DNA from 2 places in the Scandinavium sp. UTDF21-P1B genome. Region 1 is predicted to be linked to the other one. Evidence: predicted binding sites of a transcription regulator. Region 1 holds the regulator's gene; the other holds the start of a gene.
The links. The regulator PhoB, encoded in region 1, activates phosphate uptake and scavenging genes when phosphate is short. The targets are predictions, from matches to a motif close to CTGTCATAAAACTGNCNNAT.
Positions count from the first base shown of each region.

Region 2: the regulator PhoB is predicted to act here: its motif matches at 2,089-2,108, upstream of opgB (phosphatidylglycerol--membrane-oligosaccharide glycerophosphotransferase).

Region 1 covers NZ_JBFLVD010000005.1:175,820-191,667, reverse strand. The annotation lists gene ppnP (pyrimidine/purine nucleoside phosphorylase) at 1-136, shown strand, start outside; gene rdgC (recombination-associated protein RdgC) at 187-1,098, opposite strand; gene mak (fructokinase) at 1,192-2,097, shown strand; gene sbcC (exonuclease subunit SbcC) at 2,194-5,334, opposite strand; gene sbcD (exonuclease subunit SbcD) at 5,331-6,533, opposite strand; gene phoB (phosphate response regulator transcription factor PhoB) at 6,707-7,396, shown strand; gene phoR (phosphate regulon sensor histidine kinase PhoR) at 7,418-8,713, shown strand; gene brnQ (branched-chain amino acid transporter carrier protein BrnQ) at 9,122-10,441, shown strand; gene proY (proline-specific permease ProY) at 10,517-11,890, shown strand; gene AB1287_RS02545 (MFS transporter) at 12,148-13,470, shown strand; gene AB1287_RS02540 (extracellular solute-binding protein) at 13,467-14,255, shown strand; gene AB1287_RS02535 (LysR family transcriptional regulator) at 14,233-15,126, opposite strand; gene malZ (maltodextrin glucosidase) at 15,316-15,848, shown strand, end outside.
Region 2 covers NZ_JBFLVD010000002.1:7,986-23,833, forward strand. The annotation lists gene opgB (phosphatidylglycerol--membrane-oligosaccharide glycerophosphotransferase) at 1-1,978, opposite strand, end outside; gene AB1287_RS00955 (DUF2501 domain-containing protein) at 2,164-2,658, opposite strand; gene dnaC (DNA replication protein DnaC) at 2,720-3,457, opposite strand; gene dnaT (primosomal protein DnaT) at 3,460-3,999, opposite strand; gene AB1287_RS00970 (threonine/serine exporter) at 4,089-4,562, opposite strand; gene AB1287_RS00975 (threonine/serine exporter ThrE family protein) at 4,553-5,329, opposite strand; gene bglJ (DNA-binding transcriptional activator BglJ) at 6,217-6,864, shown strand; gene AB1287_RS00985 (YbaK/EbsC family protein) at 6,861-7,319, opposite strand; gene AB1287_RS00990 (PTS sugar transporter subunit IIC) at 7,660-9,003, shown strand; gene fhuF (siderophore-iron reductase FhuF) at 9,070-9,858, opposite strand; gene AB1287_RS01000 (GGDEF domain-containing protein) at 9,962-11,026, opposite strand; gene AB1287_RS01005 (DUF1435 domain-containing protein) at 11,241-11,522, shown strand; tRNA gene AB1287_RS01010 (tRNA-Leu) at 11,558-11,643, opposite strand; tRNA gene AB1287_RS01015 (tRNA-Leu) at 11,674-11,760, opposite strand; tRNA gene AB1287_RS01020 (tRNA-Leu) at 11,789-11,875, opposite strand; gene rsmC (16S rRNA (guanine(1207)-N(2))-methyltransferase RsmC) at 12,054-13,082, opposite strand; gene AB1287_RS01030 (DNA polymerase III subunit psi) at 13,280-13,693, shown strand; gene rimI (ribosomal protein S18-alanine N-acetyltransferase) at 13,662-14,108, shown strand; gene yjjG (pyrimidine 5'-nucleotidase) at 14,123-14,803, shown strand; gene prfC (peptide chain release factor 3) at 14,895-15,848, shown strand, end outside.

The DNA.
Region 1 (15,848 bases):
AGCGCTGCACGTGCTGCTGCCGGGTGAAACAGAGTGGAAAACCTATGCTGCCGGCCAGGTGTTTAACGTGCCGGGCCACAGCGAGTTCCATCTTCAGGTCGCTGAACCGACCTCTTATCTTTGCCGCTACCTGTAATCTCTTTATTGAAGTAATGCGCCTTCCTGTCTGCACAGGAAGGCATTCGCTTAACGCTGGGCTTCGCCGCCCAGACCTTCCACCAGTTGCGCAACCAGCGCCGCCAGCTCTCCGGTCATCAGAATAAAGTCGGCGTCAAAGCGCTGATCGTAGTTTTCCCGCTCAATATCCTGGTTTTGATCGCGCAGTTCATCGCAGAACTTCAGACGCTTGATGGAGGCGTCGTCACAAATCATAAACTGGATGCGCTGCTGCCAGTCGAGTGCGAGTTTGGTCACCACTTTTCCGGCTTCGATATGCACCGCGATCTCATCGCTGACCAGATCCTGCTTCTTCGCACGGATCACGCCGCCGTCTTCGAGGATCGCTTTTAGCTCTGCTTCATCGAGCAGCTGGAAGCCCTGCGCCACGTTGCCGGAGCGTACCCACTCGGTGAGCGTCAGCTCAATCGGATTTTCCAGCGCCAGCGGCACTACCGGCAGTGAGCCGAGGGTTTTACGCAGCAGGGCGAGGGTATCTTCGCCTTTTTTCGCGCTGGCGCAGTCGACCATGATCAGGCCGTTGACGGTATCGATCCACAGCATCGTCTGGCTGAAGCGGCTGAAGGCGCGAGGCAACAGCGAGTGCAGTACTTCGTCCTTCAGGGAGTCTTTTTCAGTTTTCTTGAGCTTGCGGCCCTGATCGGCCTCGAGCTTGAGGATTTTCGCTTCCAGCGCCTGCTTCACAACCGGAGCGGGCAGGATTTTTTGTTCATAGCGAGCGCAGATCAGGATCTGACCATTGGCTTCGTGGGTGAAAGCATCACTGTGTGAACCCATCGGCGGAACCCAGCCGGTTTTGGCCATGTCCTGGCTGCCGCAGGGCGTGAACGCCAGCGCGGCCAGCTGTTTTTCCATCTCATCAGCACGCAGAGAAATGTCGCGGCTAAGACGGTAAACCATTAAATTTTTGAACCACAGCATGATAATTTCCACGGGGTTAACGTTAAATTCAGCGGGCATGATAGCGAATTGTCACTATGCTTGCATTGTTAATCAGGCACCGGGGAGGCATCTGTGCGTATAGGAATAGATTTGGGTGGAACGAAGACTGAAGTCATTGCGCTCAGCGATCGAGGGGAGCAACTGTTCCGTCATCGCCTGCCTACGCCGCGTGACGACTATCGGCAGACGATTGAAACTATTGCCACGCTGGTCGCAATGGCCGAAAAAGAAACCGGGCAAACCGGGACGGTGGGGATGGGCATTCCGGGTTCGATTTCGCCGTATACCGGCGTGGTCAAAAACGCCAACTCGACCTGGCTTAACGGCCAGCCTTTCGACAAGGATCTGAGTCAGCGTCTGAATCGTGAAGTGCGGCTGGCCAACGACGCTAACTGTCTGGCGGTTTCGGAAGCTATCGACGGCGCGGCTGCCGGGGCTCAAACCGTGTTTGCGGTGATTATCGGTACAGGCTGCGGCGCTGGCGTGGCGCTGGGTGGCAGGGCGCATATTGGCGGCAATGGTACGGCGGGTGAATGGGGCCATAATCCGCTGCCGTGGATGGATGAGGACGAGCTGCGCTACCGCGCTGAAGTGCCATGCTACTGCGGCAAGCAGGGCTGCATCGAAACGTTTATCTCCGGCACCGGGTTTGCTACTGATTACCATCGCTTAAGCGGCAGCCTGCTCAAAGGGAATGAGATCATGCGTCTTGTGGAAGAACAGGATGCCGTTGCAGAGCTGGCGCTCAGCCGCTACGAGCTGCGCCTGGCGAAGTCGCTGGCGCACGTGGTCAATATTCTGGATCCGGACGTCATTGTACTGGGCGGCGGCATGAGCAATGTGGAGCGACTGTACAAAACAGTGCCGGATTTAGTGAAGCACTTCGTTTTTGGCGGCGAATGTGAAACCCCGATTCGCAAGGCATTGCACGGCGACTCAAGCGGCGTGCGCGGTGCGGCATGGCTATGGCCTTTGTAATTTCGTTATGTGCCCGGTGGCGGCTGCGCCTTTCCGGGCCTACTTTTCGTTGCGTAGGCCTGCGCAAGCGTAGCGCCGCCAGGCATTGTCACGATATCATTCCACTGCAAATACCTTATCCAGCCTGCTATAGCCCAGCCCATTAATTTTCTTCACTTTAATCTGCACCGGGATCCGCTCCTTCATCGCCTCGACGTGGCTTATCACACCGATCACTTTCCCGCTGGCGTTCAGGGCGTCGAGCGCATCCAGCGCGGTATCCAGCGTTTCACTGTCGAGCGTGCCAAAGCCTTCGTCAAGGAACAGCGAATCAATGCGAGTCTTGTGGCTGACCAGATCCGAGAGCGCCAGCGCCAGCGCGAGGCTCACGAGGAAACTTTCCCCACCGGAAAGCGTGCGGGTATCACGTACGGCATCGGCCTGCCAGGTGTCCATCACTTCCAGCTCAAGCGCTTCGCTGGCCTTGCGTTTGAGCAGATATCGCCCGTGCAGGCGGCTGAGCTGCTCGTTCGCCAGCCACACCAGATTATCCAGCGTCAGGCCCTGAGCGAATTTGCGGAACTTATCGCCTTCCTTCGAGCCGATAAGCTGGTTCAGCCAGCCCCAGTCTTCGAGGGTTTGCGCGGCGGCATCGATGCGTGTCATCAACGCCTGTTGCTGCTGGCGGTTATCGGCGTCCTGCTTTAGCTGCTGATGAATCTGGCCCTGCGCGGCGCTGTTGTCCCGCAGCTGCTGCGCCAGCTGAGCTAACGCGGCCTGCACCTGCTCGCGGGTGTGCGCTGGCGGTAAATCTTCCGGGCGCTGCTGCTGGTGCGCCGCCAGCGTGGTTTGCGCCTGAGCGGCCAGCGCTTGCTGCTGCGTGAGCTGGCTTTCAAGCTGCTGCTTTAGCTGCTCCAGGCGTTGTTGCGTCTCGTCGTCGAGCAGGGCGGCAAGGAAGGCCGGCTGGTCTGCAAACGGGCTGGCAGCCAGCGCATCGTCGAAGGCTTTCTGTGCGAGCAGAAGCCGTTCACGCGCCTGCGTTTCCTGCTGCTGTAGCGTCTGCCGCTGGCTTTCCAGCGAAACGCAGTCGTGGTGAACCTGCTGCCAGCCGTCAAGCGTAGCTGTGCCCGATGTTTCTTGCCCGGAAACAGGCGGCAGGGTGTCCAGCAAAGGCTGAAGAAGGGACAGTTCCTGTGCGACGGTTTGCTGGCGCTCGCTCTGCTTTTGCCAGTGCTGGCTTTCCGTTTCGCGTGAGGCCAGCCATGCGGCTCCTTCGCCTTGTGAGGGTAACGTCAGGCTAAATGCGGCGAGGGCTTCGCTCAGCTCCGCGAGTCGCGCTTTCGCTTCCTGTTCACGAGCCCGGCGCTCGGCGTTCAGCGCCTGAATTTGCCGCTCCAGCGCCAGCCGCTGCCCGTGCTGATACAACTGCTGCCCGAGATTCTCCTGTTCGTTAAGCCAGCCGCTGACATCCTCGTCCGGCGTTAAGGTGATTTGCAGCCCGTCAACGGTGGCTTGCCACCGTGAGGTGAGCGCTTGCTCCTGTTCGGCGATCGACTGTAGCTCGCTTTGTTCGGCCTGTTGCTGCTTCTGTTGTGCATCAAGCTCACCCTTGAGGCTGGCGCCGAGTTCACGAATCTGGTTGACCTCTTTTTCCAGCGCGTCGCGGCGGGCTTCGTTCACGCCTGGCCTGAGCGCCTGATATTCCGCCACCGCCGGATGCTCCACCGATCCGCAAAGCGGGCAAGGGGCACCGGGTTGCAGACGGGCGCGTTCGGCAGTGAGGTCGGCAATGATTTTTTCCTGCTCGCACAACGTTCTGACGTCATTGAACTGCTGGAGCTTCTCTTTGTATTGCTGGCGACGCGCGGCGAGCTCCGCTCCGCCTTTTTCCAGCGCCTGCTGGCGCTGGGCCAACAGAGGGAGTAGCTGCTGGCGCCGCTTGCTGAGCGGCTGAAACTGCCCTTGCAGCGTGTTCAGCTGCTGACGAAGGGGCCTCAGGCGTTGATGCTGTTCGAGCGCAGCGGCCACGGCGGCCTCATCCAGCGTCAATGTGGACGGCGGCAGGGCATCACGCTGACGGGCGAGCTCGTTCTCACGCTGAGTCAGCTCTTGCAGATGTATGGCATCGCGCTCCTGTTGGTTAAAGGCCGCGCGCCAGCCAGTCAGTTCGCTCGACCAGTGGCGGAAGCGCGCGTTTTCGGTAAGCCACGCTGAGAGTACCTTTTGCTGGCCGGTGAGCTCCTCGTGCTGGCGTTCGGCGCTCAGGCGTAACCGCCCGCGCTGTGTGAGCTGAGCCTGTAAGCGAGTATTCACTTCTTCAATTTTTTGCTGCGTTTGCGTCAGCGACGCCTGATCGTCCTGAAAGCGCAGCCACAGCGGGCGCAGCCTGTCGGCGGGCTGTGCCAGGGCGAGGGCTTCCAGCCGCGGCCGGGCGGCGTTTAATGCATCCTGTGCCGCGGCGAGCGCTGTCTGTGAGCGAAGCTGTGCGTCCTGCATTTCCGCTTCGCGCGTTAGCCACTGCTGCCAGAGCTGGACGCGCTGCTGCTCCGCCTGGTGCTGTTTCTCCTCGTCAGTAAGCGCCTGCAAACGTTGCTGCAGCGCCTGCTGCTGCTCTTCCGTCAGTAAAATCATACCGGAAGCCTGCGCCTGGCATTTTTCCAGTTCGGTTTTGGCTTCTTTATGTTTCTCAAATACTCTCGCCGAAATCTGGCCATAAATTTCGGTGCCGGTCAGCTCTTCCAGCAGCTCAGCACGCTCTTTCGGCTTGGCATTGAGGAAAGCGGCAAACTGGCCCTGGGAGAGCATCATGGAGCGGGTGAAGCGGCCATAGTCGAGACCGGTGAGTGAGGCGGTCAACTCCAGCTTATCTTTGACTTTTTCTGCCAGAATTTTGCCGTCTTCACAGCGGGCCAGCTCCACGCGCGGGGCCTGGAGATTGCCGTCTGGCTGATTTCTGGCACGGTTCTGGCTCCAGAAGGCGCGATAGGCCACGCCTTTCACTTCAAACTCCACTTCCGCGAGGCACTCGGCGGTATCGCGGGTCATCAGGTCGTTTTGCGACTGCGACAGCGTACTGAGGCGCGGCGTTTCGTGGTACAGCGCAAGGCAAATGGCATCCAGCAGCGTGGTTTTGCCCGCGCCCGTTGGCCCGGTAATCGCGAACAGGCCGTTGCTGGCAAACGGTTCAGCGGTGAAATCAATCTTCCATTCGCCCTTCAGCGAACTGAGGTTTTTCAGCCGCAGGCTCAGGATTTTCATGGCTGTTCCTCCCCGGAAAGTTCGCTCAGGGTTTCGGCGAAAAGCTGGTGCAGGCGTTGCTCCTGCGGGGCTTCCAGCGCTTCCAGCGCCAGACGTCGCTCAAAAACGTCTTCGACTTTCAGTTCGCTCAGCGTTTCGCGATGCTCGTTTGCCAGGATGCGCTCGCGCTGTTCGCGGCTGCGGCGAACCAGCAATATCTCGACGGGTAAATCATCGGTCAGCGCCTGAATTTTGCGCTGAATATCGTGCAGATATTCGTCGCTGGTGATTTCGATATCGAGCCACACCGGTGAGGCGGGATCGGCGTCGCGCCACTGTTCCAGCTGCTGGCTGATGCTGGCGAAATCGCCTTTCAGCACGCTCAGCTTTTGCGTAACGGGCACCTCGAGCGGCTCCACGCTTTCCAGCCTGCCTTCGCTGAAATGCACCAGGTTGACGGTTTTGGCTTTACCGGTTTCATCAAAGCTCAGGGAAATCGGCGAGCCGCAGTAGCGAATGTGCTCCGTGCCACCAATTTTTTGCGCACGGTGAATGTGGCCCAGCGCGATGTAGTCGACGGGGGGGAAATTCTGCGCCGGGAAGGCGTCAAGCGTGCCGATATAGATGTCACGCACCGCGTCACTTTTGCTGGCACCGACGGTGGTCAGATGGCCGCTGGCGATGATTGGCAAAGGGCGCTCGCCCCGCAGTTCGCATGCCTGCTGATACTGCTGCTGATAGTAGTTCGTGATCGCCTGTAATAAATGCTGCTGCTTTTCCCCCGCCGATGCACCCGCCTGGCTGACGATAACATCGCGCGGGCGCAGGAACGGAACCGGGCAGAGAATGGCGCCAGGCTTGCCGTCGCGGCACTTCAGTTCGCAGGGCGGTGTGCCGCTGCCCGCCACCACCAGGGTGTTGAGAAACGCCAGAATATCGCGGGACTCGTTGAGCGTGGCGACGGAGTCGTGGTTGCCCGCCAGCACCACCAGCTGGCAGCCGGTCTGCTGGAGCTTCACCACAAAGCGGTTGTAAAGTTCGCGCGCGTAGCTCGGCGGCGAACCGGTATCGAAGATGTCGCCCGCCACGATAATGGCATCTGCCTCTTGCGCCTCTGCGGTGTTCAACAGCCAGTCGAGAAACGCCTCGTGTTCGGCGGCGCGGCTTTTACTGTAAAAGTTCTGGCCAAGGTGCCAGTCAGAGGTATGGAGGATGCGCATTAAGGTGGCCTGTGGCAAAAAAGCGTGACGGCAAGTATAAACGGTTACGGATATCAGGGCGATGACGTGTTTTTCGGTGTCATAATTGAAAAAAACACTATCATAAATCTGTCACAAATCTGACGCATAATGACGCCGCATGATACGCATATGATTAATAAACAGGATAAATAATGGCGAGACGTATTCTGGTCGTTGAAGATGAAGCCCCGATTCGCGAGATGGTCTGCTTCGTCCTGGAGCAAAATGGCTTTCAGCCTGTAGAAGCCGAAGATTTTGACGGTGCCGTGAATCAGCTCAATGAGCCGTGGCCGGATTTAGTCCTGCTGGACTGGATGCTGCCGGGCGGTTCAGGCATTCAGTTTATTAAGCATCTTAAGCGTGAAGCGCTGACGCGTGATATTCCAGTGGTCATGCTGACCGCGCGAGGTGAAGAAGAAGATCGCGTGCGGGGTCTGGAAACCGGCGCAGATGATTACATCACCAAACCGTTTTCCCCGAAAGAGCTGGTGGCGCGCATCAAAGCCGTGATGCGCCGCATTTCGCCGATGGCGGTTGAAGAGGTGATTGAGATGCAGGGCCTGAGCCTCGACCCGTCCTCTCATCGCGTCATGACTGGTGAAAACCCGCTGGACATGGGGCCAACGGAATTTAAGCTCCTGCACTTCTTTATGACGCACCCGGAGCGCGTCTACAGCCGCGAACAGCTGTTGAACAACGTCTGGGGCACCAACGTTTATGTGGAAGATCGTACGGTGGACGTGCACATTCGCCGTCTGCGTAAAGCGCTGGAACACAGCGGTCACGACCGGATGGTGCAGACCGTCCGCGGCACGGGCTATCGTTTCTCCGCCCGTTTCTGACAATTGACTGGAGTGTGACCCGTGCTGGAACGGCTGTCATGGAAAAGGCTGGTTTTTGAGCTCATCCTCTGTTGTATACCGGCCCTGATCCTCGGGGCTTTTTTCGGCTATCTGCCGTGGTTTCTGCTGGCGGCCGTCACCGGACTGCTGATCTGGCATTTCTGGAATTTGCTTCAGCTTTCGTGGTGGCTTTGGGTCGACAGGAGTATGACGCCGCCGCCGGGTAAAGGAAGCTGGGAGCCGCTGCTTTACGGTCTGCATCAGATGCAGATGCGTAATAAAAAGCGTCGCCGTGAGCTGGGGAGCCTGATAAAGCGTTTTCGCAGCGGGGCGGAATCGTTGCCTGATGCGGTGGTGCTGATTACGGAAGAGGGATCGATGTTCTGGTGTAACGGCCTGGCTCAGCAGACGCTCAACCTGCGCTGGCCGGACGACAGCGGTCAGAACATCCTCAACCTGCTGCGCTACCCGGAATTTTCCCGCTACCTGAAATCCCGCGATTTCACCAAACCGCTCAATCTGGTGCTCAACACCGGGCGTCATCTGGAAATCCGCGTGATGCCCTACAGCGAAAAACAGCTACTGCTGGTTGCGCGTGACGTCACCCAGATGCACCAGCTGGAAGGTGCGCGGCGTAATTTCTTCGCCAACGTGAGCCACGAGCTGCGCACGCCACTCACGGTGTTGCAGGGCTATCTGGAGATGATGCAGGAGCAAACGCTGGAGGGCGCACCGCGCGAAAAAGCGCTGCACACTATGCGTGAGCAGACGCAGCGCATGGAAGGGCTGGTGCGTCAGCTGTTAACGCTGTCGCGCATTGAGGCCGCACCGCTGGCCGCGCTGAATGAGCGTATCGATGTGCCCATGATGCTGCGCGTGGTTGAACGTGAAGCGCAAACCCTCAGCCACAAAAAGCACATTCTGCATTTTGAGATTGATGATTCGCTGCTGGCTTTGGGTAGCGAAGAACAACTGCGCAGCGCGATGTCGAATCTGGTGTACAACGCGGTGAACCATACGCCGGAGGGCACGGAGATAGTGGTGCGCTGGCAGCGTGCTCCGCACGGAGCGCAGTTCAGCGTGGAAGATAACGGGCCAGGCATTGCGGCCGAGCATATTCCACGGCTGACCGAACGTTTTTACCGTGTTGATAAAGCGCGCTCCCGGCAGACAGGCGGCAGCGGGTTGGGGCTTGCGATTGTGAAGCATGCGGTTAATCACCATGACAGCCGACTCGATATTGAAAGTATTCCAGGCAAGATGACGCGCTTTAGCTTTGTGCTGCCGGAACGTTTGGTTGCCAATAAAAGTGCCTGAAGAGCTGTCTGGAAGGATTGGTTGACAAAGACCGGCGAAAGCCGGTTTTTTATCTTTCCGGTCGGCCAAACGGCGAATAATTATTAATCGTCTGCTGCTTTTTTGTTCGCATGATTAGCCAGAGGTTTTTCGCATATATGGTTGTTCATGCTACATGCGAATTAGTTGTTGCTATAATCCTCTGGTTTTACGATCCCTTGTTGCATTAAAACGTTATAAGCGTTTAAATTGCCCCCCATGCAGTCGCAGTCTGACTGCCTTCACGCGATAAACCCAATAACTATTCTTTTCGCGTGAACATCGGGAGTGTTTCCCACTGTATGACACGCTTTCACCGTTGTTCTGTTCCGCAGGAATAAGTACGACGTTTTGACATTCAACACCACATCCACAGGCAGTAAAGAGTTTATGACCCATCAGTTAAAATCTCGCGATATCATCGCGTTGGGCTTTATGACCTTTGCGTTGTTCGTTGGCGCGGGCAACATTATCTTCCCTCCTATGGTCGGCCTGCAGGCTGGCGAACATGTCTGGACGGCGGCGATCGGCTTTCTGATTACCGGTGTGGGCCTGCCTGTGCTGACGATTATCGCGCTGGCGAAAGTGGGTGGTGGCGTAGACAACCTCAGTACCCCGATTGGTAAAGTGGCGGGCGTTCTGCTGGCAGTGGTGTGCTATCTGGCTGTGGGGCCGTTGTTCGCCACGCCGCGCACCGCAACGGTTTCTTTCGAAGTGGGGATCGCCCCGCTGACTGGTGATGGCGCGCTGCCGCTGTTCCTCTACAGCCTTGTCTATTTTGCGCTGGTGATTCTGGTTTCCCTCTATCCGGGCAAACTGCTGGATACCGTTGGCAACTTCCTGGCTCCGCTGAAAATCATTGCCCTCGTGGTGCTGGCCGTGGCGGCTATCATGTGGCCTGCGGGCCCAATCAGCCACGCGCTGGAAGCCTATCAGACTGCGCCGTTCTCTAACGGTTTCGTTAATGGCTATCTGACGATGGATACCCTCGGTGCGATGGTGTTCGGCATTGTTATCGTGAATGCCGCACGCTCCCGTGGCGTGAGTGAAGCGCGCCTGCTGACCCGTTATACCGTGTGGGCGGGCCTGATGGCGGGCGTTGGCCTGACGCTGCTGTACCTGGCGCTGTTCCGTCTGGGTTCCGACAGCGCATCGCTTGTCGATCAGAACGCCAACGGCGCAACTATTCTGCACGCGTACGTTCAGCACACCTTTGGTGGCGCAGGCAGCTTCCTGCTGGCGGCGCTGATCTTCCTGGCCTGTATGGTGACTGCGGTGGGCCTGACCACAGCATGCGCCGAGTTCTTCTCTCAGTACCTGCCGCTTTCTTACAAAACGCTGGTCTTCATCCTTGGCATCTTCTCGATGGTGGTGTCCAATCTGGGCCTGAGCCACCTGATTCAGATTTCCATTCCGGTGCTCACCGCGATTTATCCGCCATGTATTGCACTGGTAGTATTAAGCTTTACCCGCGGTTGGTGGCATAATTCGACCCGCGTGATCGCCCCGGCAATGTTCATCAGCCTGGTGTTCGGCTTGCTGGATGGCGTGAAAGCCTCCGTGTTTGCTGATATCCTTCCCGGCTGGACCGCGCATCTGCCGCTGGCACAGCAGGGTCTTGCATGGCTGATGCCAACGATTGTCGCCGCCGTGCTGGCGATGGGATGGGATCGCGCAGCAGGTCGTCAGGTAACCTCCAGCGCGCATTAATTAGCGGGCGAGGATTGAAATTAACCACGGGGCCATCGGCTCCGTGGTTTTGTTTTTGTTAAGGCAGTGGAATTCATGGCAACAGATAACAAGCTAAAGCGTGGGCTTACCGCCCGTCACATCCGCTTTATGGCGCTCGGTTCGGCTATCGGCACCGGTCTTTTTTATGGCTCGGCAGACGCCATTAAAATGGCCGGTCCCAGCGTGCTGCTGGCGTACCTCATCGGCGGCGTGGCCGCTTACATCATCATGCGTGCGCTCGGCGAAATGTCGGTGCACAACCCGTCTGCCAGCTCTTTTTCCCGCTACGCGCAGGAAAACTTAGGCCCGCTTGCAGGCCACATCACCGGCTGGACCTACTGCTTTGAAATCCTGATTGTCGCCATTGCTGACGTCACGGCGTTCGGCATCTACATGGGCGTCTGGTTCCCGGCTGTGCCGCACTGGATTTGGGTGCTGAGCGTGGTGCTGCTGATTTGTGCCATTAATCTGATGAGCGTGAAGGTCTTCGGCGAGCTGGAATTCTGGTTTTCGTTCTTTAAGGTTGCCACCATCATCGTGATGATCGTTGCCGGGTTTGGCATCATCATCTGGGGGATCGGCAACGGCGGGCAGCCGACGGGTATTCACAACCTCTGGAGCAACGGCGGCTTCTTCAGCAACGGCTGGATCGGGATGGTGATGTCCTTGCAGATGGTGATGTTCGCCTACGGCGGGATTGAAATCATCGGCATTACTGCCGGTGAGGCGAAAGACCCGGAGAAATCTATTCCGCGCGCTATCAATTCGGTACCCATGCGTATTCTGGTGTTCTATGTGGGCACGCTGTTTGTGATCATGTCGATTTACCCGTGGAACCAGGTCGGCACCAACGGCAGCCCGTTCGTGATGACCTTCCAGCATATGGGCATTACTTTTGCGGCCAGCATCCTGAACTTCGTGGTGCTGACGGCTTCGCTTTCCGCGATTAACTCTGACGTCTTCGGCGTGGGGCGCATGCTGCACGGCATGGCGGAGCAGGGCAGCGCGCCGAAGGTGTTCGCCAAAACCTCGCGTCGCGGCGTGCCGTGGGTGACGGTGGCGGTGATGACCATTGCTCTGCTGCTGGCGGTCTACCTGAACTACATCATGCCCGAAAACGTCTTCCTGGTGATTGCATCGCTCGCGACGTTCGCCACCGTCTGGGTGTGGATCATGATCCTGCTGTCGCAAATTGCCTTCCGTCGTCGCCTGTCGCCGGAAGAAGTGAAGAATCTTAAATTCAGGGTGCCTGGCGGCGTATTTACCACCGTTGTCGGTCTGCTGTTCCTGGTCTTTATCATTGTGCTGATTGGCTGGCATCCGGATACCCGTATTTCGCTTTACGTCGGCTTCGCGTGGATTGTGCTGCTGCTGATTGGCTGGCAGTTTAAGGTTCGTCGCGAGCGCCAGCGGGCTTTCGCGCAGTAATCTTTTTAAGCCCGGCGGCGTTCTGCTGCCGGGTTTCCCTTCTGGTTCAAACGTGTGAGAAATCACAAAACGCGTTAAGCGATTCCCTGCTCATATATGAGCAATTTGTGCATGGTGACTCGTCTTCTCCGGCATTAATGCGTCTGACGCATTAACAGATGCGGTAAATGCACTTATTCAGTCGCGCATTTTCACGCATCCTCATGGTTGATAAAAAGTTAAATATGTTAACTGATTTGTTAATCATGGAGGGCGAGATGCCTGTCACCACTGAAACTACTGCATTCCGCGCCAGGGCGATGGCCATTCTGCGCGTGACGTCGGGCAACTTCCTTGAGCAGTTCGACTTCTTCCTGTTTGGCTTTTACGCCACCTATATTGCCCACACCTTTTTTCCGGCAGAAAGCGAATTTGCTTCGCTGATGATGACCTTCGCGGTGTTTGGCGCAGGCTTCCTGATGCGCCCGATTGGGGCGGTTGTCCTGGGGGCGTGGATCGACAAAGTTGGACGCCGCAAGGGGCTTATCGTCACGCTCTCCATTATGGCTGCCGGGACGTTTATGATCGTGCTGGTGCCGGGCTATCAGTCCATCGGGCTGTGGGCGCCGCTGCTGGTGTTGTGTGGACGTTTGCTGCAAGGCTTCTCTGCCGGTGCCGAACTGGGCGGGGTGTCGGTCTATCTGGCAGAAATTGCCACGCCGGGGCGCAAAGGGTTTTACACCAGCTGGCAGTCGGGTAGCCAGCAGGTGTCAATCATGGTGGCGGCGCTGCTGGGCTTTACCCTGAATGAAATGATGGGGGCAGACACTCTGCAGGCCTGGGGATGGCGTATCCCGTTCGTTGTGGGCTGTCTGATTGTGCCGTTCATCTTTATGCTGCGCCGTCAGCTGACGGAGACGCAGGAGTACGAACAGCGCGACAACCATTTGCCGCTGAAACAGGCGATGAGTACGCTGCTGCAAAACTGGCGTGTGGTGGTGGCAGGCATGCTGATGGTGGCAATGACGACCACCGCGTTTTATCTGATCACCGTTTATGCTCCGACGTTTGGCAAAAAAGTCCTGCTGCTCAGCGCCTCCGACAGCCTGCTGGTCACTTTGCTGGTGGCGATTTCTAACTTCATCTGGCTACCGATCGGCGGCATGATTTCGGACCGGTTTGGCCGCAAGCCGGTGCTGATTGCCATGACGCTGCTGGCGATTTTCACCAGCTGGCCTGCGTTAACCGTGCTCGCCCATGCGCCGAGTTTTAGCATGATGCTGATTGTGCTGCTGTGGCTCTCCTTTATTTATGGCATATACAACGGCGCGATGATCCCGGCACTAACGGAAATCATGCCCGGGGAAGTGCGCGTCGCTGGTTTCTCTCTGGCCTATAGCCTTGCGACGGCGCTTTTTGGCGGCTTCACGCCGGCCGTTTCCACCGCGTTAATTCAATACACCGGCGATAAAGCGGCACCGGGATACTGGATGAGTTTCGCTGCTATCTGTGCGCTGCTTGCCACGCTCTATCTCTATCATCGAGCCTCATCTCACGGCTGGAGCAGCCGTCACTCTCACCCTTCAGGAGCAACACGATGAAACGTTTAGCCTTTTGGATGGCACTCACCTTTGCGGGCACCTTTAGCCTGAGCGCCAGTGCTGAAGAGATCACGGTGATGATTTCCGGTGGCTTTTCCGCAGCGCTCGATAAGTTGGCCCCGCAGTATGAAAAGGCAACGGGCGATACGGTGCATATTGTTCATGGTCCGTCGATGGGGAAATCTCCGGAGGCCATTCCGAACCGGCTGGCGGCAGGGCAGCCTGCTGATGCGGTGATCATGGTGGGATATGCGCTGGATAACCTGCAAAAAGCGGGAAAAATTGCGCCAGCTAGCCGAATGGAATTGGCAGACTCCCGCATCGGCATGGTGGTGAAAGCAGGTGAACTCGCGCCGGATATCCGTTCCGAAGCGGCACTCAAAGCGACGCTGCTGAAAGCCAAATCGATAGCCTACTCTGACAGCGCCAGCGGACGCTACGTACAAAGCGAGCTTTTCACCAAACTTGGCATTGCACAGGACGTGCAGGGCAAAGCAAAGATGATCGAAAAAACGCCCGTCGCCTCGCTGGTGGCAAAAGGAGAGTACGCCGTGGGCTTCCAGCAGGTTAGCGAGCTGCTGCCGGTGAAAGGGGCGGAATTTGTCGGGCGAATTCCTGAGCAGGTTCAGTACGTCACACGCTTTGCCGGTGCGGTGGTTAACAAAGCGGCACATGAGAACCAGGCCCGTGCTTTACTGCGTTATCTTGCTTCGCCGCAGGCCCAGGCGATAGTCCGCGAAACCGGGCTTGATCCCCTGCCCGCTAAGGCCGGAACAGGCCGATAATCATCTGCTCCAGTTCGGTTGCCAGCGGGGAAAGTTCGGTCCCCGCTTTTTTGATCAGGCCAACCTGTCTTTTTACTATCGGGTCAGTCAGCGGTTTTTGCACCAGCGCCGGGTTACCGCCTTCCGGTAGCGCCATGGACGGCACGGCGGCAATACCCAGCCCGGCTTCCACCATTCCGATCATCGTTGTGACATGGCGGGTTTCACAAACCGCAGGTCTGCGCGCGGTAATGTCGCCTAATGCCTGGTCGAGCAAATGCCGGTTACCGGACGATTTATTGAGCCAGATGTAATCGGCTTCGAAAAACGTTTTCCAGCTCAGGGAGGGCAGATGCGCCAGCGGGTGATCGTGCCGGCAAATGAGCTGATAGGTTTCATCCACCAGCGGCATAAAGGTGAGATCGGATTCCCCGCTGGAAAGAAAGCTGAGCCCAAAATCGGCCTGCCGGTTCTGCACGGCGGAGTAGACGTTACCTGCGCTGGTATCCACCAGTTTGATCCTGGCCCTGGCGAAGCGTTGACGAAAGTGAGCGATCACTTTGGGCATAAAATAGTAGGCGGCAGAAGGGATACAGGCCACGGTGACAATGCCGCTGCCGTAAAACATTTTGTCGCTAATGCCGGTCAGCGCATCTTCGAAATCCGCCAGCAGCAGCTGGGCTCGCGGGGCAAAGGTTCTGCCTACCTGCGTTAAGGTGACGCTGCGGGTTGTTCTGTCGAAGAGTCGAACGCCAAGGGCCGATTCCAGTTTTTCAATCCGGCGGCTGAGGGCCGATTGCGAAATACAGATGGCTTCCGCCGCATAGCGAAAGCTGCCGTGTTCACACAGGGCGATAAAAGCGTACAGATCCTGGAGGTCAAAATCAGGCACGGTGCGTCTCAGTTAACATTTGGATAACATACAGTGTATCGTAACTCTCTTTGCCGACGCACTCACACTTTTCAGCCTTATTTCGGTTTCTCCACCCCCTCTCTCCACCCAAAGAAAGCGCCATAATGATGAGTTGTACGCCGTCTGACTGTGGCATGGTGAACGCATTTTGAACAAAGGGGAATGATGATGTTGAAGGCATGGCATCTGCCTGTTGCGCCGTTCATTAAACAGCAGCAGGACCGACTGACGATTACGCTGTGGCTGAGCGGGGAGACGCTGCCGCTGAAGGTTACGCTTCGTGCGGAAGAGGATAACGAGGAGATCTCGCTGCCGATGCACCGTTTGCGCAGTGAGCCGCATCCGGGCGTGACCGCCTGGCGTGCGGAAATCGATCTGAGTCGCGGCCAGCCCCGCCGCCGCTACAGCTTTAAGCTGCTGTGGGCCAACCGTCAGCGCTGGTTTACGCCGCAGGGCTTTAGCGCGTATCCACCCGCGCGGCTGGAGCAGTTTGCGGTTGACGTGCCGGATACCGGGCCGCAGTGGGTCGCCGATCAGGTCTTCTATCAAATATTCCCCGACCGTTTCGCCCGCAGTGAACCGCGCACCGCGGAACAGGACAACGTCTATTATCACCATGCCGCCGGGCGCGATATTGTGCTGCGCCGCTGGGATGATCCTTTAACGGCAGAAGCCGGAGGATCGACGTTTTACGGCGGCGA
Region 2 (15,848 bases), on a different contig from region 1:
ACTGCGCATTCGACCAGCGGCCCCAGCTTTCCGGGCGCGAGATGCCGCTGAACTGTTTGACCTCTTCCGGCGCGCCCGCCACGTTGAAGACGAAGCTGTCCGCTTTGTAGCGAATGTCGTTGTCGACGATTTTCAGCGTATCGACGTTGCCTTTGTAGCGCTCCATGTCGATGACCGTGTCTTTGAATGCGGCCTTGCCTTTCCACTGGGCTTTATCAACGTGCTGCACGATTTGCTCGCCGCCAAGCTGGCCCTGAGATACGCACCAGTCGGTAGAGAGCGCAAATTCCTGTGCCCATAGCTGGCCCATCTTGTAGCAGCGGTCAATCCACATAAAGTTGTCGCGCGGGGCGAAGTCCGCCAACTGGTAGCGCAGCGGGGCGGAATATTCGCTTTCCGGCAGCGGCTCGACGCGGTTGTCGGACACCCGCAGCAGCAGCGGCAGGCGGAAGTGTGAGCCGGAGAATGCGATCATCCCTTTCTGCTGGTCGATGGTGTAATCCTTGATCGATTTCGGGAAGTTCCACAGGCGAATGATGTCCGGCTTCCAGGCCAGCACCTTCTCTTTCATGTTGAGGAACACTTCCGCCAGCGACTGGCCGGAAAGGCTGCTGCGGCCCAGGCCAATGAAGTTATCGCCGCCGAGAATATCGAGCACCGTCGCGCCGTTATCCATGGTGCTGCGCTTCACGCCCATCACTTCCTGCTGTGGCTTGTCGCCGCGTATGACGAAGAACAGATCGTTGCGATCCTGCTTGTTGAGGTAATCCCAGGCGGTATTTTTCATCGCCAGGTGATCGGAAGAGACGACGATGACCGTGTTTTTAAAGTACGGCGAGGCTTTTATCTTTTCGATTAGCGCCGCAATGTGCTCCTGGCTACAGGTGACCGCGCTGAAGGATTGATTGGTTTTGCCGTCAATCTCATATTTCTTGCGATTGCAGGAGCGGGAGATAAATCCGTCCGGATGATGGGTGTCGACGGTCAGGGTGAACAGCGAGAAGCGCTGGCCGGATTTCGACAGGTCTTCGTATTTTTTCCACACTTCGTCGAGGACGGTGTCGTCATAGAAGCCCCAGTCGTTGCGGTAGTTCGGGTCGGCAACGGTGGCTTTCAGCTCCTCCGCGCCATAGAGATGATCGAATCCGTGGGATTGCAGGAACACGTCTTTGCCGGCGAAACGCAGGTTTGCGCCCTGCACGAAGTAGTTCTGGTAGCCGGAGTTTTTCAGGATGTCGCCAAGGCAGATGTTCTGCGGGAAGAAGCTCGATACCGACGCGGAAGCGTTGCCTTCAAACGGCGCGAACAGCGGGATGCCGCACTGCGAGGCGACCATTCCCGCGATTGTGTAATCGGTGCCCGGCAGCTGCATGGTGTGGCTGAAATCGATGCTGTCATCTTTCAGCTTGCCGAGTTCCGGGGTCAGGTTCGGGAAGGCATCGTTGTCAAAATAGGTGCGCTCGAGGCTTTCACCGTAGATGTAAACCAGGTTCAGCTTAGGGTTCGGAATGGTTTTCGACGGCTCTTTGTAATACGCGGCAAAATCCGGATCGCCGTCGCGAGACTGAGATTTCACCAGCTCAGTTATCTGACGGAATGCCGGGCTCGCATCGACGGAGGCCAGCGCAAGCCCCAGCGCCAGCACGCTGTAGCCGAAGTGATGAGGATGATGGCGGCGGCGGCGCAGCACCCAGCCGAGTCCGCCGAAAACCAGCACCAGTGCCAGCACCAGCCCTATGCCGGGCAGAATATACTTGCTGATACCTGCGCCGGTCAGGCTGTTGGTGAGCGTATAAAGCACGGCGTCGTTGATGCCGTCGCCGGTAAAATAGTCGCTGGCGTAGAGGGTCAGGTTCAGGACCACAAACAGGCCAAGCACCGTCAGGGTGGAGGCAAACCACCAGGTGTTTCGGCCCGCTTTCCATGCGTAGATAACGACGGAAGCGAAAAACAGAGCAATTGAAACAAGCTCAGACACAGCACATCCTCAGTCAGCCTGGTCATTTGCTGACCAGATACTTAAATTTTGACCGTACACTGTAATTGCAGTGCAATAATGCTGCAATTGTAGCGTCATTAAAATGTGCTGTGTTTCAGATTTGTATCAGAAGTGGACGATTTTTAACCCGCGCACCGCCAGGGTACGCGGGTGTTTGTCGCCGATCAGGAGAGGAAATTAACGCCTTGCTTCAGCACCAGATCGCAAGCCTTGGTTTTGACTTGTTTTCCTAACGGGGTATCACCCAGAGCGCTCAGATTGAGCTGCTGGCCATTCTGGGCGTTGAGCAGGCCCTGGATGCCGTCCATGTAGTTGGTATCGGCTTTCTGTTCCGGCGCGGTGTTCAGGCCGAGCTTATCGAGTACCTGATTTTTTACGTTATCGGCGTTGGTCACGGAGGTCAGCTTCTGCTTGGCGCAGTAGCTGAGAATGCCCGCGGCGTTGTTCATGTTGTCGGCGCTCAGTCCTTTGCTGCCGCCGTTAAGCAGGCTGGTCAGCGATGACATCGACATTCCGCCCTGAGAGGAACCTGAGCCAGAACCGCTCAGTTCGCTGGCGGCGCTGGAGAGCGTATCGCTCAGGGAAAGCGCAAAGGTGCTGGTGGAGAGCAGGGCGCTGGTCAGCGCGGCGGAACACAGAAGACGTTTAGCAATTTTCATAAGATTGACCTGGTTAAACGGAAACCCGGCCAGTATAGCGCTGACCGGGCTGGGATAAATCTTAATACTCTTTGCCTGTGACGCGGCTGCGGTAGCTGTCCCAGTTGAAGATGACCCACAAGCTGTTGCCAAGGCGCATTCTGTCCATTACGCGTTCTCCCAGCAGCTTGTTCATGTCGTCCATATTGCTGTTGGTGAGCATGCCGGTAGGGCGTTTGGAAGATGAACGGCGGTCAACGATCTGATTGATGATCACTTTTTCGTAGCGGGATTCGGTCTGTACGCCAATCTCGTCGATCACCAGCAGATCGACGTTGCTGAGATCGTTCAGCAGCTGTTCTTCCGTGGTTTCCCGGTTGGTGAAGGTATCTTTCATCGCGGACATGATGTCGGCGACGGTAATGATCAACACGGATTTGCCGCGCAGCAGCAGTTCATTACAGATAGCGGCGGCCAGATGGTTTTTACCGGTGCCGGGCTTGCCGGAAAAAATAAAGCTCGCGATGTTGCCGTCAAACTCTTCGACGTACTGGCGCGCTTTTGACAGCGCGTTCATCTGACCGTCGCACTCCACGCGGTAGTTGTCGAAGGAGCAGTTCTGATGCAGCGGGCGAATGCCCGAACGGTTAAAGGTGCGCTGCATCTTCATCGCCCGGTTTTCACGCTCAAGCGCCGCAGAGCGCAGCTGTCCTTGCTCTTTTTGCCACGCCAGCAGTTCTTCGCCGGTTTTGAATGCCGGTTCGATGTGTTTCGGCATTATCTTTTGCAGGCGCTGCATTAAATCGCCAACGTTCTTCATCGTTAACCTCGAAAGCCCGGGGGAATTTGGTTGTCTGGCTCGGAGAGCGTGTTGAGATCGCGCTTCGGCTGTCCGCCGTTGCTGGCCCGGCCAATTTGCAGGCTGCGCGCCAGCTTTTGCTGCCACTGCACGTGATGGAATACTTTACCTTCTGCCTGCCAGTATGCGGTGAAAGACGCCAGCTCTTCCGGCGTAGCGGGCTGGGTAAGCGCGATGCCCCACAGCGCGGCCATGCGCTGGAAGTCGGCATCCGGCTGCCAGTCTGCATACATCGCAAATTTACCCATCGGCACCGCTACCGGTGCGGTAACCGGCTCATCAAAGAGCTGACCGTCAAGCATGACGTCGCTGCCGGGACGAGAAAGGCGGGCTTCCAGCTCCAGCAGCTGTTCCAGGCGCGTGGGCGCAATGGCGTAAAACGCAGGCGCATTATTAGCAAACACCGCGACGGCACCGCTTTCGGCATTCTTTAATACACCATCAGGATCGTGCAAAAAGGCATCGATCCCAATGACGCTGGAGGTCAGAATTCTGGAGGACATAGCTATTACTCAAACAGGACAACGACGGGCACACTATGGGCTGATAGTAGCACAGACCCGTGTCTGCGAGGAGAGTTCAAGGTGCTCGCTCACACGCGAGGGCGTTTCCGGTACAGCCAGAGCCCCGGAATGGAGAGTCCCACCGAAAGCGCGCCGACAATCGACGTGGCCTTGAGGAAGTTCTCCAGCAGCATCACCATCAGCTCGGTGCTGTAGCCAAAGTGGCTGATTTTCACGGCGGAGATCATCGCGGTGTAGGCTGAGATACCGGGGAACATGGGGATCACCGCAGCGACGGTAAAAATTTTTGGGTGCGCCAGATACCAGCGTGACCACTGAATGCCAATACTGCCAACCAGCATTGAGGCGATAAACGTTGCCCATTCGATGTTCATGCCCGCCTGCATAAGGAGCATTCTGGAGCCATGGCCAATCGCACCCAGCAGTGCGCACCAGGCCAGCGCGCGGTGCGGTACGTTAAAGACCATCGCAAACCCTACGGCGGGAATGGCGGACAGCAGCATGTCCTGTAGCAGCGCCAGTACAAATTCGATTATGCCCATCCTCGTAGCCCCCACAGCGTCATTGCCATCACCACGCCGATGCAGGTGGCGAGGGTCAGCAGGCTGGCGATAGCCCAGCGGGCAAGCCCGGTGTTGATATGGCCTTTAAACATGTCGGCGACGGCGTTGATCAGCGGGAAACCCGGCACCAGCAGCAGAACGCTGGCGGCCATCGCCACCGTGGAGGTTTGCTGGAAAAGCGGCAGGCGCAGCATCAGCCCGGAGACGGTCGTTGCCACAAAAGCGGTGATGCAGAAGTTGATTTGCGGGTGCATCGATCGGTGGGTCAGCACCTGACGAATGTACATGGCGATCGTGCTGGCGCAGAAGGTGATAAATGCACCGTCCCAGCCGCCGTTGTTGAGCTTGCAGAAGCAGGCACAGGAGAGGCCAACCAGGGTGACCACCAGCCAACGTGGGTAGCGCAACGGCTTGATCTGCGAGAAGCGTTTTTCAATGTCCCTTGCATCCAGCAGTTTGTGCTCCACCATAATGACGATGTGCTGCACCTCCGTGACGACGTGCATGTTAATACCACGATCGTTGTTCTTGCGGGTCGACGTCAGACACTCTCCGTCGAGCAGCGTGGTCAACACGATGGCGTTGGAAGAGATGGCGCTTTCCACGCTGTCCATGCCCAGCGCCAGCCCAAGGCGCGTGGAAAGTTCTTCCACCAGCGCGCTTTCTGCTCCGTGTTGCAACAGCAGCAGCGCGCACTGAATGCATAACCGGGTGACTTTTCTTTGCTCAGTGCGATCGGCTTCCATAACGGCGGGTCTTGTTCACTCAATGTCAGGCCTGATCTCCGGTTTTACCTGAAGCCCGCGCGGGCTATGGCCCGGCGAGATCAAATTATCTGCAAACCTCAGGTGCGCGTTGAGCGTTTTTTGAACCGCTCCACACTTTTGCAAGATTGTTGAAAAGAGCACGATTTATGCCCTTCTTTGAGGACCACCTCCGCGAACACCTTTCCGCATCCGAATATGCCCTTGAGGCCGGAATTTCTGTGACGCAATAAAAATATTTATGCCGGGAATTTCACAACGGCAATACATTGAACGCGTTACATTATCGGTTAATATTTGAGGGAAAGTGTAATTTACAATACGCCAGCATGCCGATCACACAACGGTCTGATTAGTCAGGGTTTAGTGGTGCAACCTGCTCCTCTCGTTTTTTTTCGTCGCTATGTCGGAACCTCACCTGGAATATTCAGGAAAAGAATGAATAAAGGAAATACATAATAATTAAATGTATTTACGGATGCTTGTTAGTGTTTGGCGGAATAGCGTGTTATTGAAACAGTCATGTTTATTATGCTAGTCTGATCGTACTGATTTTTATTCAGCGCAACTTTGCCTGTTCGGGTGATATATAACACGTGTATTGGGAAAAAGTTCTTAATAATTGAGGGTAGAGATTTCCTGAAATATTTAATAATTCACAAAAGCATATCCATAATATTTATTAAATAAGGCGCGATGCGCTCAGCATAGTAAAAATCACAGGGAAAAAAGATCTCGTTGCAGCACTTATTACTGCGATTCGTCAACAGGGCGAACGGGGTTACTTCATCAGCGCCTCTCTTTGCGGATTTGCCGCGGTTCAGGAGATGAAGCACTGAGCCGATGACGTCGTGGAGAGAGGCTGAAGAATGGAACAATATGCCAAAAGCAGGCGTGTTGCGGTGATTGACAGCTGTGGCATGACGACGCTGGGTTTACAGCATCTCTTTTCCGCTTTAGAGGGGGGAATTTATAAGCTTCGATTTTTCAGCAGCGGACAGGTGTGGTTTTCACAATGCGGACATCAATCGTATGACATCGTTATCTATTCCGTTGCGGGAGGACGCTATTCGCGCCAGCAAAGTGGCCACTTTCTTTCCCGACTGGCCGCTGCGCTACCTGAGACCAAAAGGGTTTTGCTGGCTGAGAACGAGAGGCAAGCCAGCTTTATTCAGCCCCTGCTGCCCGTTGCGCTGCATGCTGTGCTCTGCCAGTCCTCATCAATGGAGCAGCTTGGCGCCCAGATTCATTCGGTAATGAAGCAAGAGCACCGGCAGACCCTGGTTCAAGGCACCAATGCTCATGGATTGAGCCCCACGGAGCGCAGGATCCTGCATTATATGGGCAGGGGATATTCCACACCTGAAATTACTGCTCAGATGGGGCGCAATATCAAAACCATTCGCGCGCACAAGTTTAACGTCATGAGCAAGCTGGGCGTAAAAAGTGACGCCTGGCTCATATGTGCGGCAGACGTTCTGGACTATCTGCCGCTGCCGTTGACGAACGGCGCCTAAAGGCAGACGTCAATCCAGGTGGCATCAGTCAGTTCGGCCAGGCGTTCAGGGGAAATACGTACTGCACTGTGCGTAGCGCCCGCCGCCGGGAGAACCTCATCGAAGGTCTTTAAAGAGATATCGCAGTAAACCGTCAGCGGGTTTTCAAGACCGAAAGGGCAGACGCCACCCACCGGATGACCGGTCCAGGTGACCACTTCGTCACTGCTCAGCATGCGGGCTTTTGCGCCAAAGGCCGATTTCAGCTTTTTATTGTCGAGACGAGCATCGCCTTTTGCGACCACAAGAATCACTTCATCTTTCACTTTGAGTGAGAGCGTTTTGGCTATCTGACCCGGCGCAACGTTGTGCGCTGCGGCGGCGAGCGCCACGGTCGCAGTACTCTGATTTAGTTCTATAATCTCAATATCCGGCGCGCGATCAGCGAAAAATTGCCGTACGGTTTGCAGACTCATCGTTCTCTCCTGACGTAGACAAAATCAATCTGTCACAGGCGAATTCCGCTGTAAATAAGAGTAAGCGTAATCCCTTCATTTCATGGATTTCACGATCCCCCTCACATTCACTGCAACCGGTTACAGTAACCGGTTGCAGGAACGGTTGAAGCCGATTCATACTGGATGCGTAACTTCCTCTGTATCGCTAAAAAATAAGAGCCGTGTATGAAATGTAACGTTATCTGCTGTCAATCGGGCCAACACCCCGGCGTGGTAGTGAACTCACAGTTCAGGATTGCACATCACGGCACACTAACCGTTGCTGTGCTAACGTCTATAGCCCGTCAGGAGAGCTGCTATGTCTGCTAACCATGCTGCGTTTAATCTGATATTCCGCTTTGTAGAAAACTACGTCAGTCCTGTCGCCGGGCGAATTTCGTCCCAGCGCCACGTCATGGCAATCCGTGATGGCTTTATCTCTGCGATGCCATTCATGATTGTCGGCTCCTTCCTGCTGGTGTTTGCTTACCCGCCTTTCTCGCCGGATACCACCTGGGGCTTTGCCCGCGCGTGGCTGGACATGGCTAAGCAATTTGAAGGCCGTATCCTGACGCCGTTCGATATGACGATGGGCATTATGTCCATCTACATCTGCGCCGCCATTGCCTATAACCTCGGCAAGCATTATGAAAAGAGCGCTCAGCTTGATCCGTTCATGGCCTCTATGCTGTCTATCATGGCGTTCCTGCTGGTTGCGGCACCGAAGACGGACGGTACGCTACCCGTTCATAGCCTCGGTGGTACCGGGATCTTCACCGCTATCCTGGTGGCCGTCTACTGCGTGGAGATGATGCGATTCCTTAAGGTTCGCAATATCGGTATTCGCCTGCCGGATCAGGTGCCGCCGATGATTAAGAACTCCTTCGACCTGCTGATTCCGGTGCTGGTCGTGGTGCTGACGCTGTATCCGCTGAGCCTGTTTATTCAGAGCCAGTTCGATATGCTGATCCCACAGGCGATCATGTCCATCTTTAAACCGCTGGTGTCCGCGGCGGATTCCCTGCCGGCCATTCTGCTGGCCGTGCTGATTGGCCACCTGCTGTGGTTTGCGGGGATCCACGGCGCTGCTATCGTCTCCGGTATGCTGCAAATGTTCTGGCTGACAAACCTGGGCCTGAACCAGACTGCGCTGGCACAGGGCGCACCGCTGCCGCATATTTTTATGGAAGCGTTCTGGACCTTCTTCATCGTGATCGGCGGCTCTGGTGCCACCATGGGACTGGTGTTCTGCTACCTGCGCAGTAAGTCCGCGCACCTGCGTTCCATCGGTCGTCTGGGCGTGGTGCCAAGCATCTTTAACATCAACGAACCGGTTATTTTCGGTACGCCGATTGTGATGAACCCGGTCTTCTTTATCCCGTTCCTGCTGGCCCCGATGGTGAACGCCACGCTTGCCTGGGCGGCAATGAAGCTTGATCTGATTGGGCGCGTCATCTCCGTAGTGCCGTGGACTGCGCCTGCGCCAGTTGGTGCGGCCTGGGCCCTCGGCTGGGATTTCCGTGCGGTCATCCTGGTGGTGGTGCTGGCCTGCGTCTCCGCCATCATTTACTTCCCGTTCTTCAAAGTCTACGAGAAGCAGCTGCTGGCACAGGAAGCGGAAGAAGCACAGCGCTCGTCTGAAGAGACTGAACAAGCGGCGTAATCTGTCCTGAAATAACAAAGCCCCGGTAGCGTAACGTTACCGGGGCTTTTTGCTGTTAGCAGAAGGTTATTTTAGCGTGCAGTCACCGCACTGCTGAACGTCGGGAAGGCGATAGCGCTGGCAGCAGGTGCGTCGTACCAGCAGGCCATCCCGCAGGACCACGGTGCGCCACAGCGGGTTATCGCATCCGTCTGAAAACTGTTTAGCAAAGAACAGATGCTGACGCAGCGCGTTAACCTGCTCATCGCCCAGAAGCGTTTTCATCTCGCCAAGATACCAGTTCATGAGATAGCCGGTGTTGCTCCAGATGAGCTTGCCGTTAATCTCCCCGGTGGCTTCCAGCGCATCGATGACGGGCATGATCGTCTGCGTGATGAGGCTTTCCATTCTGTGCAGCGAAGAGCGCTGCGTCAGGGCATGATCCTGATGGACGTCGACCCAGAAGCTGGCGGCGCGTCCGGTTTCATGGAACTCCACGTGAAAATGTTCCGCAGACAGGCTGAGTGCGCGCTTTTCGGTGAGCAGCGCCAGCATCAGCGGCGGAACCTGTAAACCGATATACCACTGTGCCCAAAGGGATAGCAGCGGCTTATTTTCACGCTTCTGGCTGGGTTGATTACGGTAGATATGATCGGCATAGCACGCCATCAGGGAAGTCAGTTCGCTGCCGCGAGACCACTCTGCCAGCGTCATGGCGTGATGCGGATGAGGCTCATCAAGATGGATAAAATCGAGCAGATGCGGGCGATGCTCCGCAATGCTGTCCCGCACGGACTGTGCCAGAACGGGCTCATGGCTGAAGAGCGGGGCTCGCCAGATAAGATCGCCGGTAATCGGTGCGGAACGTAAGGCCATGTGTGAACGGGATACAAATCTAAATGATAATGATTGCTAATCCTAGCTGTAGCTACAGGGAATCGCAACACATTTCATGCTAGCTGCCGCTCAAAGCTTGCTATTACGCATTCTGTAGCGTAGCGCTCGACAGAATGTTGTTGCGGCCAAGATGCTTGGCTTCATACAGCGCTTTGTCGGCTTTGGTCAGCGCGTCTTCAATGTCTTCTCCCACCAGTGGAGCGATCCCGATGCTCACCGTCACGTTGGTGGCTACGCTGTGGTTAAACATATGAGGGATTTTCAGGTCGTACACTCGCTGACGAATGCGCTCTGCAGTTTGCATTGCGCATTCGGGCGTTGTCGAGGTCAGCAGTACCATAAATTCTTCACCGCCATAGCGGGTCACAACGTCTCTCGAACGCACGGCATTTCGAATGGCCGCGGAGACCTGAATCAGCGCCTGATCCCCCATCATATGGCCATAATGATCGTTGTAGGCTTTGAAGTAGTCGATATCGAGCAGCAGCACGTAATGATCGCTGGCATCCAGCGTCATCAACGTTTCCAGTCGATTTTGCAGGCCGCGGCGGTTGTAGAGGCCAGTCAGCGGGTCGAGCATACTCAGATCGTTCAGGGTCTGGCGCTCTTCCAGCAGCTTGTACATCAACCCATGGGCAAAATTGTCGTTACGCTTTTGAATCACGCTCTGAATGGCGATACCGATAACGGGCAGGGCGAAGTAATAAATCATCCGCAGCCACTGATCGCCGTCGCCAAGCACCAGACAAGTGATAAGCACCGGCAATGAATGCAGCGTAAAAGCAATGATATTATTAGAAAAAGCAATGGCGCCGATAAACAGCACGCTTAATAACGCAATCACCAGATAGTTAAATTGGGGTTGAGGCATTAACGGGGATTTGACTGCAATGTGCCATGCCCATAAACAGCCAAAAAGAATGGAGATGGCAGGAATATTGATTTTTCTTTCCGCCCATGCCCAATGACCCAGCAGCAATCCGGTGCTGGTCAGCATGATCAGCATCAGCGGCAGGGTTATCGCCGCCACGTGATAGACCGGACTCAGCATGGAAAATAGTGAAGATGTTAAATTAAGAAATAAAAACAGGCGTAGTGAAAACTGATATTTTTTAATGCGCAGTGAACGCCAGGATTTTGATGTCATGTGAGGAAATCTTTATTTATTATACGGTCAGAGAGATGCCGGCGATCAGGAATGACAATTCTCACGCGGGAACGAGGCGCATGAAAATATCAGGATCGCTAATCTATTCGGATTTTTCTCGCAATTTATCACCTTCCGACAGTACTGTCATCAGCATGCAAGTAAAGAGTGCGACGGTTTCCGGCAGGAACTTGCAAATGATAAAAATTATCATATGATATTGGTTATCATTATCGGATTGAGAGCTGACACCATGTTGCAACGGGCGTTGGGCAGTGGATGGGGGGTGCTGATTCCTGGCGTAGTTTTGGCCGGGTTGGCTTTTGCGGGCCTGTCTGCCGATATCTGGCGGGGCCTGATTGCCATGGGCCTGCTGCTTTCCTGCATCATGATCTGGCATCGACAGCTGCGGCATTTCGTTTTACTGCCATCGGCGTTTGCGCTTATCGGCGGCATGATGCTGGTGTTGATGAATTTAAAGCTGATGGGACAGTAAGAAAACAGGGAGAGAAGAGAGAGGGATAAGAATGCTGGTGCGAGGGGGGGGACTCGAACCCCCACATCCTAAGGACACTAACACCTGAAGCTAGCGCGTCTACCAATTCCGCCACCTTCGCACAGAAATCTTATCGTGATATTGCCCTCTTTGGTGCGAGGGGGGGGACTCGAACCCCCACATCCGTAAGGACACTAACACCTGAAGCTAGCGCGTCTACCAATTCCGCCACCTTCGCCCAGTGTGAGCAATATCTTCGTAGTATATGGTGCGAGGGGGGGGACTCGAACCCCCACATCCGTAAGGACACTAACACCTGAAGCTAGCGCGTCTACCAATTCCGCCACCTTCGCATACCATCGACTCTGTAAAGAATCGCTACTACGGAGGCGCATTCTAGTGGATTCAGGGTTTTCGTCAACAGTTAATTGCAGCCGAATTTGCCGATCGCTCTAAAATTGGGCGCTTTAACGGAACGGAGAAAAGAGAGGGAAAATCCCCGCAGGGTAGAGCCTGCAGGGTGGGTAAAGATTATTTTTTCGCCTGACGGGTCATTACCGTGCGGTAGACTTTGAAGCGGCCCGTCTGGGCAATCACTTCGTGGAAGCCAAAGACTTCATCCAGCACTTTCGGGTAAGGCAGGAAGGCGTTGGCCACGATTCGCAGCTCGCCGCCGCTGTTCAGATGACGCACCGCGCCGCGAATCAGCTGCTGTGCGGCTTCCAGGCTGGTCTGCAGCCCGTCGTGGAACGGCGGGTTGGAGATGATCATATCGAAGCGGCCGGTGACTTCGGAGAAAACGTTGCTGGCAAAAACTTCGCCTTCAAGTTCGTTCGCAGCAAGCGTTGCACGGCTGGCTTCTACCGCAGGTGCGCTCACGTCGCATAGCGTCAGGCGAACTTTTGGCGAATGGCTCGCCAGTACGGTCGCCAGAACGCCCGCGCCACAGCCGACGTCCAGCACTTTGCCTTTGGTGTGCGGCGTCAGGGTGGAAAGCAGTAGCTGGCTGCCAACGTCCAGACCATCGCGACTGAAGACACCCGGCAGGGTTTTAATGGTCAGGCCGTCGAGCTGATATTCGCCCCAGTAACCTTCGGCGTTAAACGACGGCTGCTTTTCCAGTCGACCATGGTAAAGGCCACAGCGGCGAGCGCTGTCGACTTTATTCAACGGAGCGAATTCCGCGAGCATTTGCTCGGCGCTGCGCACGCCGCTGCGGTTTTCACCGACGACAAAAATATCGGTGCCCACCGGCAGCAGCGACAGAATATTGGTCAGCTGGTACAGCGCCTCGGGCTTGTTTTTCGGCCAGTAGTAAATCAGCGTGTCACAGTCGGCCACGTCGGCGGCTTCCGCCGTCAGGCTGAAGCGCACGTTCTCGCCCATCTGGCGGCTCAGCACCTGCCAGTGGTGAAACTGTTGCGTATGGGCGCGGCTAAAGGCGGTATCCAGACGAGCGGGCAGGTCATCCTGCAGATCACCGGCAAACAGAATGCGGCTTTGTTCGAAATCATCACTGTGGCGCAGCAAGACTTCACTTGCCGGAGATAAAGCAGACATAAAAAGTCACCATTGATTAAAGACGGGCGGGATTATACACGTTTATAGCCGTCATACTTCAAGTTACATCTGCGTTGGCTGCGCTTGCTGTCACTCGAATTATTCAGGCTATATAACAAGGCGGCGGCCTCGCTTTGTTGGCGCAACTTCGCCGAATTTGCTATATTTCCGCGCCTGACAGACAGGAGAAACCCGCGATGACATCCCGACGAGACTGGCAACTACAGCAGCTGGGCATTACCCAGTGGTCTTTGCGCCGCCCTTCGGTGTTGCAGGGCGAAATCGCTATCTCGCTGCCTGAACATATCCGCCTGGTGATGGTGGCGCAAACGCTGCCCGCGCTGACCGAACCGCTGCTGAACGACATTCTGCGTGCGTTTGCCGTCACGCCAGATCAGGTATTACAGCTGACGCCCGATCGCGTAGCGATGCTGCCGGAAGGCGGACGCTGCAACAGCTGGCGTCTTGGCGAAGACGAGCCCGTTGCGCTGGAAGGCGCGCAGGTGACGAGCCCGGTATTCGAACAACTACAGACCAGCGCGGCGGCTCGCGCTGAGCTCTGGCAACAAATTTGTGCTCATGAACACGATTTCTTCCCTCAGTCAGACTGATTTACCGCGCGCATTGCGCATTGAACAGCGCGCTCATGCGTTTCCGTGGAGCGAGCAGACGCTCGCCAGCAATCAGGGCGAACGCTATCTCAACCTGCAGCTGACCGTCGACGGTGAAATGGCGGCCTTCGCTATCACGCAAATCGTGCTTGATGAGGCTACGTTGTTCAATATCGCGGTCGACCCGGCATTTCAGCGCCGGGGGCTCGGGCGCGAGCTGCTTGAGCGGGTCATCGACGAAGTGGAACAGCGTGGCGTGGCGACGCTGTGGCTGGAGGTTCGGGCCTCGAACGCCGCCGCAATCGCATTGTATGAAAGCGTAGGTTTTAACGAAGCGACGATTCGCCGCAACTATTATCCAACGGCAGACGGGCGCGAAGATGCTCTGATCATGGCGCTGCCTGTCAGTATGTAAGACAAGGGTTTACGATGAAGAAGTGGGACTGGATTTTCTTTGATGCCGACGAGACGCTGTTTACCTTCGACTCGTTCAGCGGCCTACAGCGGATGTTTCTTGACTATAGCGTGACCTTCACCGCTGAAGATTTCCAGGACTACCAGGCCGTGAATAAGCCGCTGTGGGTGGATTACCAGAATGGGGCGATCACCTCTTTGCAGCTTCAGCATCAGCGTTTTGAAGGCTGGGCGGCGCGCCTGAACGCCAACCCGGGTGATCTGAATGACGCCTTTATGAACGCGATGGCCGAGATTTGCGCACCGCTGCCGGGCGCGGTTTCGCTGCTGGATTCACTCAAAGGCAAAGTGAAGATGGGGATCATCACCAACGGCTTCACCTCGCTTCAGCAGATTCGCCTTGAGCGCACTGGCCTGCGTGAACACTTTGATTTATTGATTATTTCCGAAGAAGTCGGCGTGGCCAAACCGGATGCGCGCATCTTTGATTATGCGCTGGAGCAGGCGGGCAACCCGGATCGCTCCCGGGTGCTGATGGTGGGTGACACCGCCGCCTCTGACATCCTCGGCGGTATGAACGCCGGGCTCTCAACCTGCTGGTTGAATGCGCACCAGCAGGTGTTGCCGGAACATATCCAGCCAACCTGGACCGTGACATCGCTTGCCGAACTGGAGCAGCTCCTGTGTAAACATTGATTGTCAGGCCCCGCCTTACGGGTAAAATAGCCGCATTTTTCGTATTCAACATGCGCGGATTGACGCCGCGTTTACTTAAGAAGAATTGACTATGACGTTGTCTCCTTATCTGCAAGAGGTGGCCAAACGCCGCACTTTTGCCATCATTTCTCACCCGGATGCCGGTAAAACGACCATCACTGAAAAAGTGCTGCTGTTCGGACAGGCGATCCAGACCGCCGGTACCGTCAAAGGCCGTGGCTCCAGCCAGCATGCGAAATCCGACTGGATGGAGATGGAAAAGCAGCGTGGGATCTCGATCACCACCTCCGTGATGCAGTTCCCGTATCACGACTGCCTGGTGAATCTGCTTGATACCCCGGGTCACGAAGACTTCTCCGAAGATACCTACCGTACCCTGACGGCGGTGGACTGCTGTCTGATGGTTATCGACGCCGCAAAAGGCGTTGAGGATCGTACCCGTAAGCTGATGGAAGTGACCCGTCTGCGCGATACGCCGATCCTGACCTTCATGAATAAACTCGATCGTGACATCCGCGATCCGATGGAAGTGCTGGATGAAGTGGAGCGCGAGCTGAAAATCGGCTGTGCGCCAATCACCTGGCCTATCGGCTGCGGCAAGCTGTTTAAGGGCGTTTATCATCTCTACAAAGATGAAACCTATCTGTACCAGACCGGTAAAGGCCATACGATCCAGGAAGTTCGCATTGTTAAAGGGCTGAACAACCCGGATCTCGACGCGGCCGTAGGCGAAGAGCTGGCGGCACAGCTGCGTGAAGAGCTGGAGCTGGTTCAGGGCGCGTCTCACGAGTTCGATCAGGAACTGTTCCTGGCAGGCGAAATCACCCCGGTGTTCTTCGGTACCGCACTCGGTAACTTCGGCGTGGATCACATGCTGGACGGTCTGGTGGAATGGGCGCCAGCGCCAATGCCGCGTAAAACCGACAGCCGTGAAGTCGAAGCGAAAGAAGAGAAGTTCTCAGGCTTCGTGTTTAAGATTCAGGCCAACATGGACCCGAAACACCGTGACCGCGTAGCGTTCATG